DNA from 2 places in the Streptomyces sp. ML-6 genome. Region 2 is predicted to be linked to the other one. Evidence: predicted binding sites of a transcription regulator. Region 2 holds the regulator's gene; the other holds the start of a gene.
The links. Region 2 encodes HrcA, which represses chaperone genes, less so after heat shock. Its sites were predicted from a motif close to TTNGCACTCNGNNNNNCNGAGTGCNAA; they were not measured.
Positions count from the first base shown of each region.

Region 1: groL (chaperonin GroEL) is a predicted target of HrcA. The motif match lies at 993-1,019, and genes of this name have one in related genera.

Region 1 covers NZ_JAOTIK010000001.1:4,342,325-4,350,166, reverse strand. The annotation lists gene groL (chaperonin GroEL) at 1-831, opposite strand, end outside; gene OCT49_RS19315 (cold-shock protein) at 1,133-1,339, opposite strand; gene OCT49_RS19310 (MoaD/ThiS family protein) at 1,784-2,062, opposite strand; gene thrC (threonine synthase) at 2,094-3,386, opposite strand; SAM riboswitch class I at 3,405-3,532, opposite strand; gene OCT49_RS19300 (glucosyl-3-phosphoglycerate synthase) at 3,687-4,649, shown strand; gene OCT49_RS19295 (alpha,alpha-trehalose-phosphate synthase (UDP-forming)) at 4,704-6,119, shown strand; gene otsB (trehalose-phosphatase) at 6,214-7,104, opposite strand; gene OCT49_RS19285 (DUF3263 domain-containing protein) at 7,323-7,580, opposite strand; gene OCT49_RS19280 (ABC transporter substrate-binding protein) at 7,661-7,842, opposite strand, start outside.
Region 2 covers NZ_JAOTIK010000001.1:2,257,483-2,265,324, forward strand. The annotation lists gene dnaJ (molecular chaperone DnaJ) at 119-1,261, opposite strand; gene hrcA (heat-inducible transcriptional repressor HrcA) at 1,262-2,278, opposite strand; gene OCT49_RS09890 (MBL fold metallo-hydrolase) at 2,477-3,199, shown strand; gene OCT49_RS09895 (DUF3097 domain-containing protein) at 3,225-4,061, shown strand; gene hemW (radical SAM family heme chaperone HemW) at 4,092-5,333, opposite strand; gene OCT49_RS09905 (ATP-binding SpoIIE family protein phosphatase) at 5,581-7,512, opposite strand; gene OCT49_RS09910 (AMP-dependent synthetase/ligase) at 7,806-7,842, opposite strand, start outside.

The DNA.
Region 1 (7,842 bases), 2.1 Mb from region 2:
CGGGGCCTTGACGGCAACGGACTTGAAGGTGCCGCGGATCTTGTTGACGACCAGGGTCGACAGGGCCTCGCCCTCGACGTCCTCGGCGATGATCAGCAGCGGCTTGCCGGACTGCATGACCTTCTCCAGCAGCGGAAGGAGGTCCTTCACGTTGCTGACCTTGGAGTTCACGATCAGGATGTACGGGTCGTCGAGGGACGACTCCATGCGCTCCATGTCGGTGGCGAAGTACGCCGAGATGTAGCCCTTGTCGAAGCGCATGCCCTCGGTGAGCTCCAGCTCCAGACCGAAGGTCTGGGACTCCTCGACGGTGATGACGCCTTCCTTGCCGACCTTGTCCATGGCCTCGGCGATGAGCTCGCCGATCTGGGTGTCGGCGGCGGAGATGGAGGCCGTGGAAGCGATCTGCTCCTTGGTCTCGACGTCCTTCGCCTGCTCCAGGAGGGCGGCGGAGACGGCCTCGACGGCCTTCTCGATGCCCCGCTTGAGGGCCATCGGGTTGGCACCCGCGGCGACGTTGCGCAGGCCCTCGCGGACGAGCGCCTGGGCCAGAACGGTGGCGGTGGTCGTACCGTCGCCGGCGACGTCGTCCGTCTTCTTGGCGACCTCCTTGACCAGCTCCGCACCGATCTTCTCGTACGGGTCCTCCAGCTCGATCTCCTTGGCGATGGAAACACCATCGTTGGTGATCGTGGGGGCGCCCCACTTCTTCTCAAGGACGACGTTGCGACCCTTGGGGCCAAGGGTGACCTTGACGGCGTCGGCGAGCTGGTTCATGCCGCGCTCGAGACCGCGCCGGGCCTCCTCGTCGAACGCGATGATCTTGGCCATGTGAAGTGGTCCTCCCGGACAGGGGTGGATTTCTCCGGACCGGGAGGCGCCCGCGACGGACGGCCTGCGTGACCGGTGGTTCCTTGCCCCGCCGGCCTGCGGGCCTCACCGGCCCGATCCAAGTTCTGTCACTCTCACCTGGAGAGTGCTAACGCCAATAATTAGCACTCGACCATGGAGAGTGCAAGCGCCCCCGGCGAAGGTCCGGCCACGGCGGGCGCGCCGGAACGCACGGAGGTCCGTACCCCTGGGGGTACGGACCTCCGTGCGTGAGTGGTGTCGTCGGTCGACCGCGCCGTACTCAGCCGACGGCGAGCTTGACCATGTCCGCCTGGGGCCCCTTCTGGCCCTGCGAGATCTCGAACTCAACTCGCTGACCCTCTTCGAGGGTGCGGTACCCGTCCATCTGGATCGCGCTGTAGTGGACGAAAACATCCGCACCACCGTCGACCGCGATGAAGCCGTACCCCTTCTCCGCGTTGAACCACTTGACGGTGCCCTGAGCCATGCCTAACTCCCCTATTACTGGCCCTTGCGCGGGGCCGCACTTCGCGGTCCCGGGTCAGAACCCACCCTCCGACAGGAGAGGGTGCGTGCGCCGGAACGCGTCGACCGCGGCTGAATGTATCTGCCCAACTGCCCTCTGCAACAGGTCAATCGGACGAGAATTCTCGACAGCGCCGAACGCCCGAATATGCGGAATTGGAGAGATTCCAGGGCAAGTCGGGCCAGACAAAGGCGACTTATGACGCAAGGAGTTCAAGCACTTTGGCTGCATCTTGTCGGTCGCGGCGCATTCTCATATGCAGGCGCCGCGGGCAGCTGGGGGGACTTCCCACACTCTACCGCGCTCAACCATGCAGAATTGCCCCCTCCGTTTCAAACCCGGAGAGGTTTGAAACCGGAGAGGGCAATTCCGTTCGGGTGATTCGGGAGGCTCCCCGACGAGCCGTCAGCAGCCGCCCGCGACGGCCGGGATGATCGAGATGCCGGCGCCGTCCGGGGTGGCCGTCTCCAGACCGCTCTCGAAGCGCACGTCGTCGTCGTTGACGTACACGTTCACGAATCGGCGCAGCTTGCCCTGGTCGTCCAGGACGCGGGCGGCGATGCCCGGGTGGTCCTTCTCCAGGGACTCGATGACCTGGGAGAGGGTCGTGCCCTCCGCCGGGACCTCGGCCCGGCCGCCCGTGTAGGTGCGGAGAATGGTGGGGATGCGGACGTTCACGCTCATGGTCGGGTGCCCTTCCTGAAGTCTCGGGTGGTCAGCTGGTGGCGAGGCCCGCGGCGCGGAACGCGTCCAGGCTGGGGCGAATCGTCGCGGTCGCCTGCGAGGTGGCGGCCACCGCGTCGAGGGTCTTGAGGCCGTCGCCCGTGTTGAGGACGACGGTGGTCAGCGTCGGGTCGAGGACCCCGGCCTCGATGAGCTTCTTCGTCACGCCGACCGTCACCCCGCCCGCCGTCTCCGCGAAGATCCCCTCGGTGCGGGCCAGCAGCTCGATGGCGTCGACCACCTGCTCGTCGTTCACGTCCTCCACCGCGCCGCCGGTGCGGCGGGCGATGTCCAGGACGTACGGGCCGTCGGCCGGGTTGCCGATGGCCAGGGACTTGGCGATGGTGTTCGGCTTCTGCGGCCGTACGACGTCGTGACCGGCCTTGAAGGCGGTGGAGACCGGGGAGCAGCCCTCGGCCTGGGCGCCGAAGATCTTGTACGGCCTGTCCTCGACGAGACCGAGCCGGATCAGCTCCTGGAGCCCCTTGTCGATCTTCGTGAGCTGCGATCCGGACGCGATCGGGATGACGATCTGGTCCGGCAGCCGCCAGCCGAGCTGCTCGCAGATCTCGTACGCCAGGGTCTTGGAGCCCTCGCCGTAGTACGGGCGCAGGTTGACGTTGACGAAGCCCCAGCCCTCGCCGAGCGGGTCGCCGATGAGCTCCGAGCAGAAGCGGTTGACGTCGTCGTAGTTGCCCTCGATGCCGACCAGCTCACCGCCGTACACCGCGGCCATGACGACCTTGCCCTGCTCCAGGTCGTGCGGGATGAACACGCAGGAACGGAAGCCCGCGCGGGCGGCGGCGGCGCCCACCGCGCCGGCGAGGTTGCCGGTGGAGGAGCAGGACAGGGTGGTGAAGCCGAAGGCGCGGGCGGCCTCGACGGCGATCGCGACGACCCGGTCCTTGAAGGAGTGCGTCGGGTTGCCGGAGTCGTCCTTGACGTACAGGCCGCCGGTGACGCCCAGCTCGCGGGCGAGGTTGTCGGCCTTGACCAGCTTGGTGAAGCCGGGGTTGAGGTTGGGCTTGTCCGCGACGTCCGCGGGGACCGGCAGCAGCGGCGCGTAGCGCCAGATGTTGTTCGGGCCGGCCTCGATGCGCTTCCTCAGCTCCTCGGGGGAACCGCTCGGCAGGTCGTACGCCACTTCGAGCGGCCCGAAACAGGACGCGCAGGCGAAGATGGGGCCGAGGTCGAAACGCTCCTTGCACTCGCGGCAGGAGAGCGACGCGGCGGGGCCGAGGTCGACGGAGGATTCGGTGTTCGCTGCAACAGTCTGCACAGCCATGATGGCGGAGGCCCTTTCTCCTCATCTTCCTTGTGACGCGCTTCGCCACAAGACGGAATTGGCACCTTCCCCACCGGGTCCTCGCGGCCGGCAGGAGGGTTGCCGGGACTTCAACGGGCCGTTCCCTCAGTCCCTCTGGATGAGCTCTTTGGCACCGGATCTTCGATCCGGGCGTTTATTGGCAGATGGACCCCGACATGCGACGGTCATCCGCGTTGTTCAAGACTGTAACCGAAGCACCAGGCTGTCGAGACAGCAGTCCGAACCGCGAGATGGATCACACAACAGGGAGTATCGACCGTGCTGGAAGAGGTCGAACGCTGGCTGACCGGGCGTTCCTGGTCGGCCGCCGACCGTCCGTTGGAGCGCCTGCTGGCCGCCAAGGCCGGGGACCCGCGCCGCGGAAGCGTGAGCGTGGTGCTGCCCGCGCTCGACGAGGAGGCGACGGTCGGCGACATCGTCACGACGATCCGGCGCGAGCTGATGGAGAAGGTCCCCCTGGTCGACGAGCTCGTGGTGATCGACTCCGGTTCCACGGACGCCACCTCCGAGGTGGCCCGGGAGGCCGGCGCCCGGGTGGTGCACCGTGACGCGATACTCCCCCGGATACCGGCCGTGCCCGGCAAGGGAGAGGTGCTGTGGCGCTCCCTCCTGGTCACCGGCGGCGACATCGTCTGCTTCGTCGACGCCGACCTGAAGGACTTCTCGGCGGACTTCGTCTCCGGCATCGTCGGCCCGCTGCTGACCGATCCGGACGTGCAGTTCGTGAAGGCGATGTACGACCGCCCGTTCGGGGACGGCACCGGCGGGGCGGCGGCCCAGGGGGGCCGGGTGACCGAGCTGGTGGCCCGCCCGCTGCTCAATCTGCACTGGCCGCAGCTGGCCGGTTTCGTCCAGCCGCTGGGCGGCGAGTACGCCGTGCGCCGGTCCCTGCTCGAACAGCTGCCGTTCCCCGTGGGCTACGGGGTGGAGCTGGGGCTGCTGGTGGACGCGCTGCACACGGTGGGGCTGGACGCGCTGGCCCAGGTGGACGTGGGGGTGCGCAGGCACCGGCACCAGGACGGGCAGGCGCTGGGCCGGATGGCGGCGGCGATCTACCGGACCGCCCAACTTCGGCTGTCCCGCGGTCACTTGGTGCGCCCCGCGCTCACCCAGTTCGAGCGGGGCCCGGACGGCTTCGTGCCGCGCACCCACGCCGTGGACACCGAGGAGCGGCCCCCGATGCGCGAGATCGAGGAGTACGTTTCGCGCCGCGCGGCCTGAACCGGCCCGACTTCGCACGTTTGGGCGGTTCGTGATCGGGCTAGATTCCGCAACATGGCCTCCGATCACGAAGCCCAGCCCACTGCCCAGCCCTCCACCCGGCCTTCCGCCCAGGTCCTCGTCGCGTCCAACCGCGGGCCGGTCTCGTACACCCTGGAGACGGACGGATCGCTCGACGCGAGACGGGGCGGCGGGGGCCTGGTCTCCGGGCTCAGCGCCGTCGAGGACAAGCTGTGGGTGTGCGCCGCGCTCGGCGACGGGGACCGGGAGGCGGTCCGGCGCGGGGTCGGCGAGCCGGGCGTGCGGATGCTCGACATCGACGCGGACGTCCACGCGGACGCGTACAACGGCATCGCGAACTCGGTGCTCTGGTTCGTCCACCACATGCTGTACCAGACCCCGCTGGAGCCGGTCTTCGACGCGGAGTTCCGCCGGCAGTGGGCCTCGTTCGAGACCTACAACCGGGCCTTCGCCGAGGCGCTCGCCGAGGAGGCGGGGCAGGGGGCGGCGGTGCTGGTGCAGGACTACCACCTGGCGCTGGTGCCCGGCATGCTCCGCACGCTCCGCCCCGACCTGCGGATCGGGCACTTCTCGCACACCCCGTGGGCGCCGGTCGACTACTTCCGGCTGCTGCCCGACGACATCGCCGAGCAGTTGCTGCGCGGCATCCTGGGCGCGGACCGGGCCGCCTTCCTGACCCGGCGCTGGGCCGACGCGTTCACCGACTGCTGCACCCGGATCGTGGGCGGCACCGGCCGGACCGAGGTCGGGGTGCACGGCCTCGGCGCGGACGCGGACTTCCTGCGCCGCCGCGCGCACGAGGCGGACGTGGACGAGCGGATGGCGGCGCTGCGCGAGCAGGCGGGCCCCGGCCGGAGGACGATCGTACGGGTGGACCGGACGGAGCTCTCCAAGAACATCGTGCGCGGCCTGCTCGCCTACCGGGCGCTCCTCGACGACCGCCCCGAGTGGCGCGAGCGGGTGGTCCACGTGGCGTTCGCGTACCCCTCCCGGCAGGACCTCGCGGTGTACCGGGACTACACGGACGAGGTGCGGCGGGTCGCCGAGGAGATCAACGCCGTGTACGGCACGGCGGGCTGGACGCCGGTGGTGCTGCACGTCAAGGACGACTTCGCCCGCTCGCTCGCCGCGTACCGGCTGGCCGACGTGGCGCTCGTCAACCCGATCCGCGACGGCATGAACCTGGTCGCCAAGGAGATCCCGGTGGTCTCCGACCACGGCTGCGCGCTGGTGCTGTCGCGGGAGGCGGGGGCGTACGAGGAGCTGGGCGGCGACGCGGTGGTGGTGAATCCGTACGACGTCTCCGCCACGGCGGCGGCGCTGCACGAGGCGCTGACGATGGCGGAGGACGAGCGGGCCGCGCGCACGGAACGGCTGGCCGCGGCGGCGGTCGCGCTGCCGCCGCAGCAGTGGTTCCTGGACCAGCTGGACGCGTTGCGGCGGGGTTGAGGGCCTGCGGCCCCTCGACCGGGCGGGCCGGGTCGTGCGGGGCCGGTCGTGCAGTACTGACCACGCGAGTCCGGCTGTACAAGTCCCGGTCGGCTCAGATGTGCTCGGCCAGGGCCGCCAGGAAACCGACGACCGCGGCCGGGCCGGCCAGGCGCAGGTCGGCCCGGTCCGCCAGTTCCGGCACCTCCGCGCCGCCGCTGCACACCAGCAGACCCGGGACGCCGTCGGGGCCCGCGGCACGGAGCTTCTCCACCGCCGCGTACGCCGCGAGGTCGCCGAGGTCGTCGCCCGCGTACAGGACGGACCCGGCGTTCGTCTCCCGTACGTACCGGGCGAGCGCGACGCCCTTGTCCACGCCCGGCGGGCGCAGCTCCAGGACGAGCTTGCCGGGCTCCACGACGAGTCCGTGCCGGGCGGCCAGCTCGCCCAGGGGGGCGCGCAGGGCCTCGAACGCGGCCTGCGGGTCGGAGGCGCGGCGGGTGTGGACGGCGATCGCCCGCCCCTTCTCCTCGGTCCAGGTGCCGTGCCAGGAGCCGGCCCGGTCCAGCACGCCGGGGAGTTCGGCGCGGACCGCGGCGAGGCCGGGGTGCGGGGCCGGGGCGTGGACGGTGCCGGTGACGGCGTCCCAGCGTTCGGCGCCGTAGTGGCCGAGGACGACGAGATGGTCGAGGCCGGAGACCCCTGCGAAGCCGCCGTGCCGGACCGCGACCCCGGCCGGGCGGCCGGTGATCACGGCGACGGAGGCCACCTTGGGGGCGAGCGCGGCCAGGGCGGGGACGGCGCCGGGGTGGGCGCGGGCCTGTTCCGGGTCGGGCACGATGTCGGCGAGGGTGCCGTCGAAGTCGAGGGCGACGACGGCGCGGTCGGGGCGCGCGAGGATCGCGGCGAGAGCCTCCCGGCCCGGTGCGGTGGCGGGGGTCGGGAGCTGGGACGGGGTCTCGCTCGGCGCGGATGCGGGTGCGCGTTCTTCCGGGTTGCTGCCCATGGGGCGAGCCTATAAGCCGGGGCGCGGGGCCGGACCCGTTGCGGCGTTCCGGACGGCGCCGCTCCCCGATCCGGCCGAAAAGCCCCGGGGCGTGTTCCGGAAGCCCCGTCCGGCCAGGGCTTTCGGGACACGCCCGAGGCATGTTCCGGAAGTCCCATCCGGCCGGGGTCGCGGTCCGGCCGAAAAGCCCCGGGGGGCGCTGCCCTCGGAAACGTGTTTCAGCGGCGGTCCCGGCGCGCGTCGCGCACCCGGCGCAGGCGGTTCACCGTCACCGGGTCCTCCTCCAGGGCACGGCGGTCGTCGAGGAGTGCGTTCAGCAGCTGGTAGTAGCGCGTGGGCGAGATGCCGAGCTGCTCGCGGATGGCCCGCTCCTTCGCGCCGGGGCCCGCCCACGACTGCCGTTCGACGGCGAGCACGGCGCGGTCCCTGTCGGAGAGTCCGTCCGGGTCGTCGGGGCCATGCGTGGGGGCGGTCATATCAGCCAACATAACGCCCGTCCGGCGGACCGCCACCTGCCGAGGGCGGGCCCCGGAAGCCCCGCCCCCGGGGTGCGGCCCTACTTCGCGCGCTCCGCCGCGGCCGCATCGCGCGCGATCCGTCCCAGCACGCTCCCGGGGCTGTCGGCCGGTTCGACCGCCCTGCCGATGTTCTCCTTGATCGACTCGCTGGTCCGGGCCCAGGAGGTCTTGCCGTACGGGTAGAACTCCGATTCCGGCAGCGCGGCCAGGAACTTCCACA
Region 2 (7,842 bases):
ACGCCCCTCCGGACGCGCCCCGCCCCGCCCCGGCTCCGCTCCGGACGCGAGCGCGGGACGGACCCGTCGAGCGGGCCCGTCCCGGTGTCCCGGTCCGGACGGAGGGCCGGAAGAGCCGTCAGCGCCCGTTGAAGGCGTCCTTCAGCCGGGAGAACAGCCCCTGCTGGCCGGGCTGGAACTGGCCGGTGGGCCGCTCCTCGTTGCGCATCTTCGCCAGCTCCCGCAACAGGCGCTCCTGCTCCGGGTCCAGCTTCGTCGGCGTCATCACCTCGACGTGCACGATCAGGTCGCCGCGCCCGCCGCCGCGCAGGTGCGTGACGCCGCGGCCGTGCAGCGGCACCGACTGGCCGGACTGGGTGCCGGGCCGGATGTCGACCTCCTCCAGGCCGTCGAGCGTCTCCAGCGGCACCTTCGTGCCGAGCGCGCCCGCCGTCATGGGGATGGTGACCGTGCAGTGCAGGTCGTCGCCGCGGCGCTGGAACACCGCGTGCGGCAACTCGTGGATCTCCACGTACAGATCGCCGGCCGGGCCGCCGCCGGGGCCGACCTCGCCCTCGCCCGCGAGCTGGATGCGGGTGCCGTTGTCGACACCGGCGGGGATCTTCACGGTGAGCGTGCGCCGGGACCGGATGCGGCCGTCACCGGCGCACTCCGGGCACGGCGTCGGCACGACCGTGCCGAAGCCCTGGCACTGCGGGCAGGGCCGCGAGGTCATGACCTGGCCGAGGAACGACCGGGTGACCTGGGAGACCTCACCGCGGCCGCGGCACATGTCACAGGTCTGCGCGGAGGTGCCGGGCGCGGCGCCCTCGCCGCTGCACGTGGTGCAGACGACGGCCGTGTCGACCTGGATGTCCTTGGTGGTGCCGAACGCCGCCTCGGCGAGATCGATCTCCAGCCGGATCATCGCGTCCTGGCCGCGCCGGGTGCGCGAACGGGGCCCGCGCTGCGACGACGTGCCGAAGAACGCGTCCATGATGTCGGAGAAGTTGCCGAAGCCCCCCTGCCCGAACCCGCCCGCGCCCGCGCCTGCGCCGCCGGAGGCGGACAACGGGTCGCCGCCGAGGTCGTAGACCTGCTTCTTCTGCGGGTCCGACAGCACCTCGTAGGCGGCGTTGATCTCCTTGAACCGCTCCTGGGTCTTCGGATCGGGGTTGACATCCGGATGCAGCTCGCGGGCGAGCCTGCGGAATGCCTTCTTGATCTCGTCCTGAGATGCGTCGCGGCGCACGCCGAGTACGGCGTAGTAGTCCGTGGCCACTTACGACTCCGCCAGGATCTGTCCGACGTAACGTGCCACTGCGCGTACCGCTCCCATCGTTCCGGGGTAGTCCATGCGGGTCGGTCCGACCACGCCGAGTTTGGCGACTGCCTCGTCGCCCGAACCGTAGCCGACCGCGACGACGGACGTGGAGTTCAGCCCTTCATGGGCGTTCTCGTGCCCGATGCGTACGGTCATGCCCGAGTCCTTGGCCTCGCCGAGCAGCTTCAGCAGCACGACCTGTTCCTCCAGTGCCTCCAGCACCGGCCGGATCATCACGGGGAAGTCGTGCCCGAAGCGGGTGAGGTTGGAGGTGCCGCCGATCATCAGCCGCTCCTCCGTCTCCTCGACGAGGGTTTCGAGCAGGGTGGAGAGCACGGTGGACACGGTTCCCCGGTCCTCGCTCTCGAAGGATTCCGGCAGGTCCTGCACCAGCTGCGGGACGTCCGTGAACCGGCGTCCCACGACCCGGCTGTTGAGCCGGGCCCGCAGATCGGCGAGGGAGGCCTCGCCGAACGGAGCGGGGCAGTCGATCATCCGCTGCTCCACCCGGCCGGTGTCCGTGATGAGCACGAGCATCAGCCGGGCGGGCGCCAGCGAGAGCAGTTCCACGTGCCGCACCGTCGACCGGGTCAGCGAGGGGTACTGCACGATGGCGACCTGCCGGGTCAGCTGCGCGAGCAGCCGTACGGTGCGGCCCACGACGTCGTCGAGGTCGACCGCGCCGTCGAGGAAGTTCTGGATGGCGCGGCGCTCCGGCGACGAGAGGGGCTTGACCCCCGCGAGCCTGTCGACGAAGAGCCGGTAGCCCTTGTCCGTCGGGATGCGCCCCGCGCTGGTGTGGGGCTGGGCGATGAAGCCCTCGTCCTCCAGCACCGCCATGTCGTTGCGGACGGTCGCCGGGGAGACGCCCAGCTTGTGCCGCTCGGTGAGCGCCTTGGAGCCGACGGGCTCCTCGGTGCCGACGTAGTCCTGGACGATGGCACGAAGCACTTCGAGTCTGCGTTCGCTGAGCATCGCGCACACCTCCAGCTGTGTTTCCTCGGTCGGTCTCCGGGCGCTCCCGGTTCTTTCCCGGGAATCCCCCTGGCACTCTGTCATCGCGAGTGCCAGCAATCCCCCGGTCAGTGTACGGCGGCCGAGTGGGGACCTAGCAAGGGCGACCGGCCACACCACTGCGAGACTTTCGCAGGTGGCTGCCGATAGCGTCGCGGTATGAACGTCTCTTGGGAAGAGTTCGGCTGGGAGCGACTCGGTCACGGAGTGGGAAGGCGGCGCCTTCCCGGCTGGGACGCGACGGTCGCGCTGGTGGCCGGAGCGGACGGAGTGCTGCTGTACGACACCGGTTCGTCGCTCCGCGAGGGCGCGGAACTGCGGGCCCAGGCGCAGGCCCTGCTGGGCCGGAGGGTGACGCATATCGCACTCAGCCACCCCCACTTCGATCATGTGCTGGGCACCGCCGCGTTCTCCGGCGCCGAGGTGTACGGGGCGGCCGGCGCGGCGGAGACGATGCGGCGCGAGGCGGAGGACCTGCGCCTCTCCGCGGTGCGTCAGGGGGTCTCCGAGCACGAGGCGACGGAGGCGGTCGACGCGCTGGTGGTGCCGCGGCACCGGGTGTGCGGGGAGCGGACGCTCGATCTGGGCGGCGGGCGCGAGGTGCTGCTGGTCGACATCGGCCGCGCGCACAGCGGCCACGACCTGGTGGCGGTGGTGCCCGGCTCCCCCGCGATCGTGCTCTGCGGGGACCTGGTCGAGGAGTCCGGCGAGCCGCAGGCGGGCTCGGACGCGTTCCCGGCCCGCTGGCCGGCCGCCCTGGACCGGCTGCTGGAGCTGGGCGGCGAGGACGCCGTGTACGTACCGGGGCACGGGGCGGTGGTGGACGCGGCGTTCGTACGGGAGCAGCGCGGGCAACTGGCCGGGCGCTTCGGCGTGTCGTGACCCGGGCTCGTCCTATCGTCGTTCGATGCGCAGCTACCAGCCGGACCTGACCCCGCCGTGGAAGAGGTCCGCCCCCGTTCCCGAGGTCCCCGCCGAGCCCGATCTGGTCGTGGAGGAGGTCTCGACCGGATTCTGCGGGGCGGTGATCCGCTGCGAGAAGACCGCCCAGGGGCCGACGGTGACCCTGGAGGACCGGTTCGGCAAGCACCGGGTGTTCCCGATGGAGCCGTGCGGCTTCCTGCTGGAGGGTGAGGTGGTCACGCTCGTGCGCCCCTCGGCCGCCGCCCCGGCGCGCCCCGCGCGCACCGCCTCGGGCTCGATCGCGGTCCCGGGGGCCCGCGCCCGGGTCGCACGGGCGGGCCGGATCTACGTGGAGGGCCGGCACGACGCGGAGCTGGTCGAGCGGGTCTGGGGCGACGATCTGCGGATCGAGGGCGTGGTCGTCGAGTACCTGGAGGGCGTCGACGACCTCCCGGCCCTCGTGCGCGAGTTCTCCCCCGGCCCGGACGCCAGGCTGGGCGTCCTGGTCGACCACCTGGTGCCCGGCTCCAAGGAGTCCCGGATCGCCGAGCGGGTGTCCGGCGCGGACGTCCTGGTGGTGGGGCACCCCTACATCGACGTGTGGGAGGCGGTGAAGCCGTCCTCCGTGGGCATCCCGGCCTGGCCGGTGGTGCCGCGCGGCCAGGACTGGAAGACCGGTGTGTGCCGCGCGCTCGGCTGGCCGGAGAACACCGGCGCGGCCTGGCGGCACATCCTGTCCGCGGTCCGCTCGTACCGGGACCTGGAACCGTCCCTGCTGGGCTCGGTGGAGCACCTGATCGACTTCGTGACGGCGCCCGCCACGGGCCCCTCCGGCGGCTGAGGGGCGGGGGGCCGCCCCGTCCCGGCCCCCTCAGTCCACCAGGTCCCGCACCACCGCGTCCGCCAGCAACCGCCCCCGCAACGTGAGCACCGCGCTCCCCCGCTCGTACGGGCCGGGCTCCAGGAGGCCGTCCGCCAGGGCGCGCCGGGAGGCGGCCAGTCCCGCCGGGGCCAGCAGGGACAGCGGGCAGCCGTCCGCGAGCCGCAGCTCCAGCAGGATCCGTTCGACCCGGCGGTCCTCCGCGGAGAGGATCTCGCGCCCGGCCCCGGGCGAGCGGCCCTCGGCCAGGGCCTGCGCGTACGCCCCGGGGTGCTTCACGTTCCACCAGCGCACCCCGCCGACGTGGCTGTGCGCCCCGGGCCCGGCGCCCCACCAGTCGGCCCCGCGCCAGTACAGCTCGTTGTGCAGGCACCGGCCCTCGGGCGTGCGGGCCCAGTTCGACACCTCGTACCAGGAGAAGCCGGCCGCGGCCATCGCCTCGTCCGCGATCAGGTACCGGTCGGCATGGACGTCGTCGTCGGTCATGGGGACCTCGCCGCGCCGGATGCGGCGGGCGAGCTGCGTGCCCTCCTCGACGATCAGCGCGTACGCCGACACGTGGTCCGGCCCCGCCCCGATCGCCGCGTCCAGCGAGGCCCGCCAGTCGTCGTCGGACTCCCCCGGCGTGCCGTAGATCAGGTCGAGGTTGACGTGCTCGAAGCCGGCCTCCCGGGCCTCGGCCACGCACGCCTCGGGCCGTCCCGGCGTGTGCGTGCGGTCCAGGATCTTCAGCACGTGCTGCCGTGCGCTCTGCATCCCGAACGAGATCCGGTTGAAGCCGCCCTCGCGGAGTTCGGCGAGATAGGCCGGACCGACGGACTCCGGATTGGCCTCGGTGGTGATCTCGGCGTCGTCCGCGAACCCGAACTCCTCCCGGATCGCCCCCAGCATCCGGACCAGGTCGGCGGCGGCCAGCAGGGTCGGCGTCCCGCCGCCGACGAAGACCGTGCGGACCGGGCGCGGGTCGTCGCCGAGGACCTTGCGGGCCTGGCGGACCTCGCCGATCAGGTGCTCGGCGTAGTTGTCCCGGGAGGCCAGCGCCCCGCCGGAGCCGCGCAGCTCGGTCGCGGTGTAGGTGTTGAAGTCGCAGTAGCCGCAGCGGGTCGCGCAGTACGGGACGTGCAGGTAGAAGCCGAGCGGCCGGTCGGCGGCGCCTTCCAGGGCATGGCGGGGCAGCGCCCCGTCGTCGGGTACGGGTTCACCATCGGGAAGTACGGAAGGCATACCGCCCATTGTCACTCGCCGCCCGGGGCATCCGGGCCATGGCCATGATCACTGGGCCCCGGGCCATGATCGCTGGGCCACGGTCGCTGGACCACGGGTCACGGCCGCCGGGCCCCGGTGCCGGCCGCGACCACGAGCCCCGGTACCGGCCGCCGCCCGCGCCGGGGCCGGTAGGGGCGTACCGAAGCCGGTCGAAGCCGTACCGGAGCCGGCCCGGCCCCGGCCGTACGAAGCCCGCGCCCGCCCGACGAGGACCTCACCCCGCCTGGAGCACCAGCAGGGCCAGGTCGTCGTCGGGCGGCCGCTCGGCGAACTCGTGCACGGCCCGCTTGATCCGGTCCGCTATGCCGTCCGCCGACAGGCCGGAGCAGCCGGACAGGGCCCGGGCCAGCCCGTCCCCGTCGTCGAACATCAGCGGCCCGCAGCGCCGCTCCGTCACCCCGTCCGTGACGCACAGCAGGCTGTCGCCCGGTGCCAGCTCGAAGCTCTGGCTCTCGTACGCGACGTCGTCGAAGAGTCCGAGCAGCATCTGCGGCTCGGCGGCCGGGCGCACCTCGCCGTCGGGCCGCAGCAGCAGCGGCAGCGGGTGGCCGGCGCTGGCGACGGTGCAGCGCACCCCGCCGTCGGGCAGCGGCACCAGCTCCCCGTACAGCAGGGACAGGAAGCGGGACTGTCCGGTGTCCGCCGTCTGCTGGCCGCCCGCCGCGGCCACCATGAGCGCGGCGGCCTCGGCCGCCTCCATCGCGTCGTCGAGGAGCAGCCGGTTGAGCCGGTCCAGGACCTCGCCGACGCCGAAGCCCTCGCGGGCCAGCAGCCGCAGCCAGGGCCGGGCGAGGCCGGTGACCACGGCGGCCTCGGGCCCGCTGCCCTGGACGTCGCCGAGGACGAAGCACCAGCGGTCGCCGGGGCACGGGAAGATGTCGTAGAAGTCGCCGCCGACCACGCCGTCGTCGCTGGGTTCGTACACCAGCGAGCTGGTGACGCCGGGTATGTCGGCGACCTTGCCGGGCAGCAGGGCGCGCTGCAGGATGCGGCTGATGGTGGCCTGCCGGGTGTACTCGCGGGCGGCGCCGACGGCGAGGCCGACCCGGCGCACGAAGTCCTCGATCAGCGCGGCCACCTCGTCGGGGACGCGGACGAGGCCCTCCCGCCCCAGGAGCACGGCGCCGAGCGTCCGGCCGCCGGAGGTGATCCGGTAGGCGAGGGCGCTCGCCTCGGGCTCCTCGGGCTTCTCGGCGTCCTCCTCCCCTCCGGGCCAGGGCATGGAGACGGGCCCGGTGCCGACTCGTTCGGGGAGCCGGATCGGGTCCTGTTCCAGCAGTGCGCGCAGCTGTGCGGTCTCGGCCTCGTCGCGGTGCCAGACGCTGGCGAGCCGGGGCACGGCCGAGGGGCCGCCGTTCTCGGGTTCCAGCCAGATCGCGCACCAGTCGGCGAGTCTGGGTACCAGTAACTGTCCGGAGAGCGCGGCGACGATGTCCTCGTCGAGCTGGCCGGCGAGCAGGTCCGACGCCTCGGCGAGGAACGAGAGCGCGCCGCGGCCGGCCCAGTCCGCGTCGTCGCGCAGGGCGCGGCGGGCGGTGGGGGCGAGCAGTTCGGCGTCGCGCAGTCCCTGCTGGAACCCCGGGCCGGGGTCGGTGGACGGCTCCGGGAACGGGCTCCAGTCGTCCACCGGGAGCCGGGCCCAGACGGTCTTGAGGCCGGTGCGGTAGGTGATGCCCCAGCGTTCGGCGAGGGTGCCCACGAGCTGGAGCCCGCGGCCGTGGTCGGCGGGTTCGTCGAAGCCGAGGACCGTGGCGCTCTGCGCCGCCTCCGCCACGCTGCCGGACTCCGGCCGGTCGCTGCGCACGGCGCGGGCCGGGTGGTGGTCCGACACCTCCAGCACCAGGGCCGCGGATTCGCCCTCGACGGCCTCCTCCAGCCGGGCGAGCAGCTCCACGTTGGTTCCGGCGTGCACGACGGCGTTGGTGACCAGTTCGCTGACGACGACCTCGGCGTCGTCGGCCAGGCGCTCGCTGCAGCCCACGGCCGCCGGCAGCCCGAGTCCGGCCCACTCGTCGAGCGCGGCCCGGACGAACCTGCGGGCGGCGGAGGGCGCGAGGAGGTTTCCGGGCAGGGACGTATGGGCGACCGGCTGCGCATCCGCATGGCCGACGGGGGTTCCGGGACGCTGGACGATGTCCCGCTGCAAGGGAATTGACCCCACGGTGCAGCTCCTGACCTGTTCTCGCTCTGTCTGTTCTCGTTCTGGCTGTCTGTTCTCGTCGGGTTGGTTGTCTGTTCTCGCCGGGCGGCGCTGACGCCACCGACAGAGTGACAGATGGACCATGCCCATAAGCAACGAGTTGCCGAAGTGAGCAGAGAAAGTGAGCGTGTCGGAACGGAAGCCGACCGCACCGTGCGGCCGGCCCGCGAGGGCCGTCCTGCCCCTCGCGGGCCCCGCGCACGCGCGGCCCCGTGCCTCGGGGCCCCGCGCCCGCGGTCCTACGCCTCGCGGGCCCCGGCGTACATGTCGTCGATG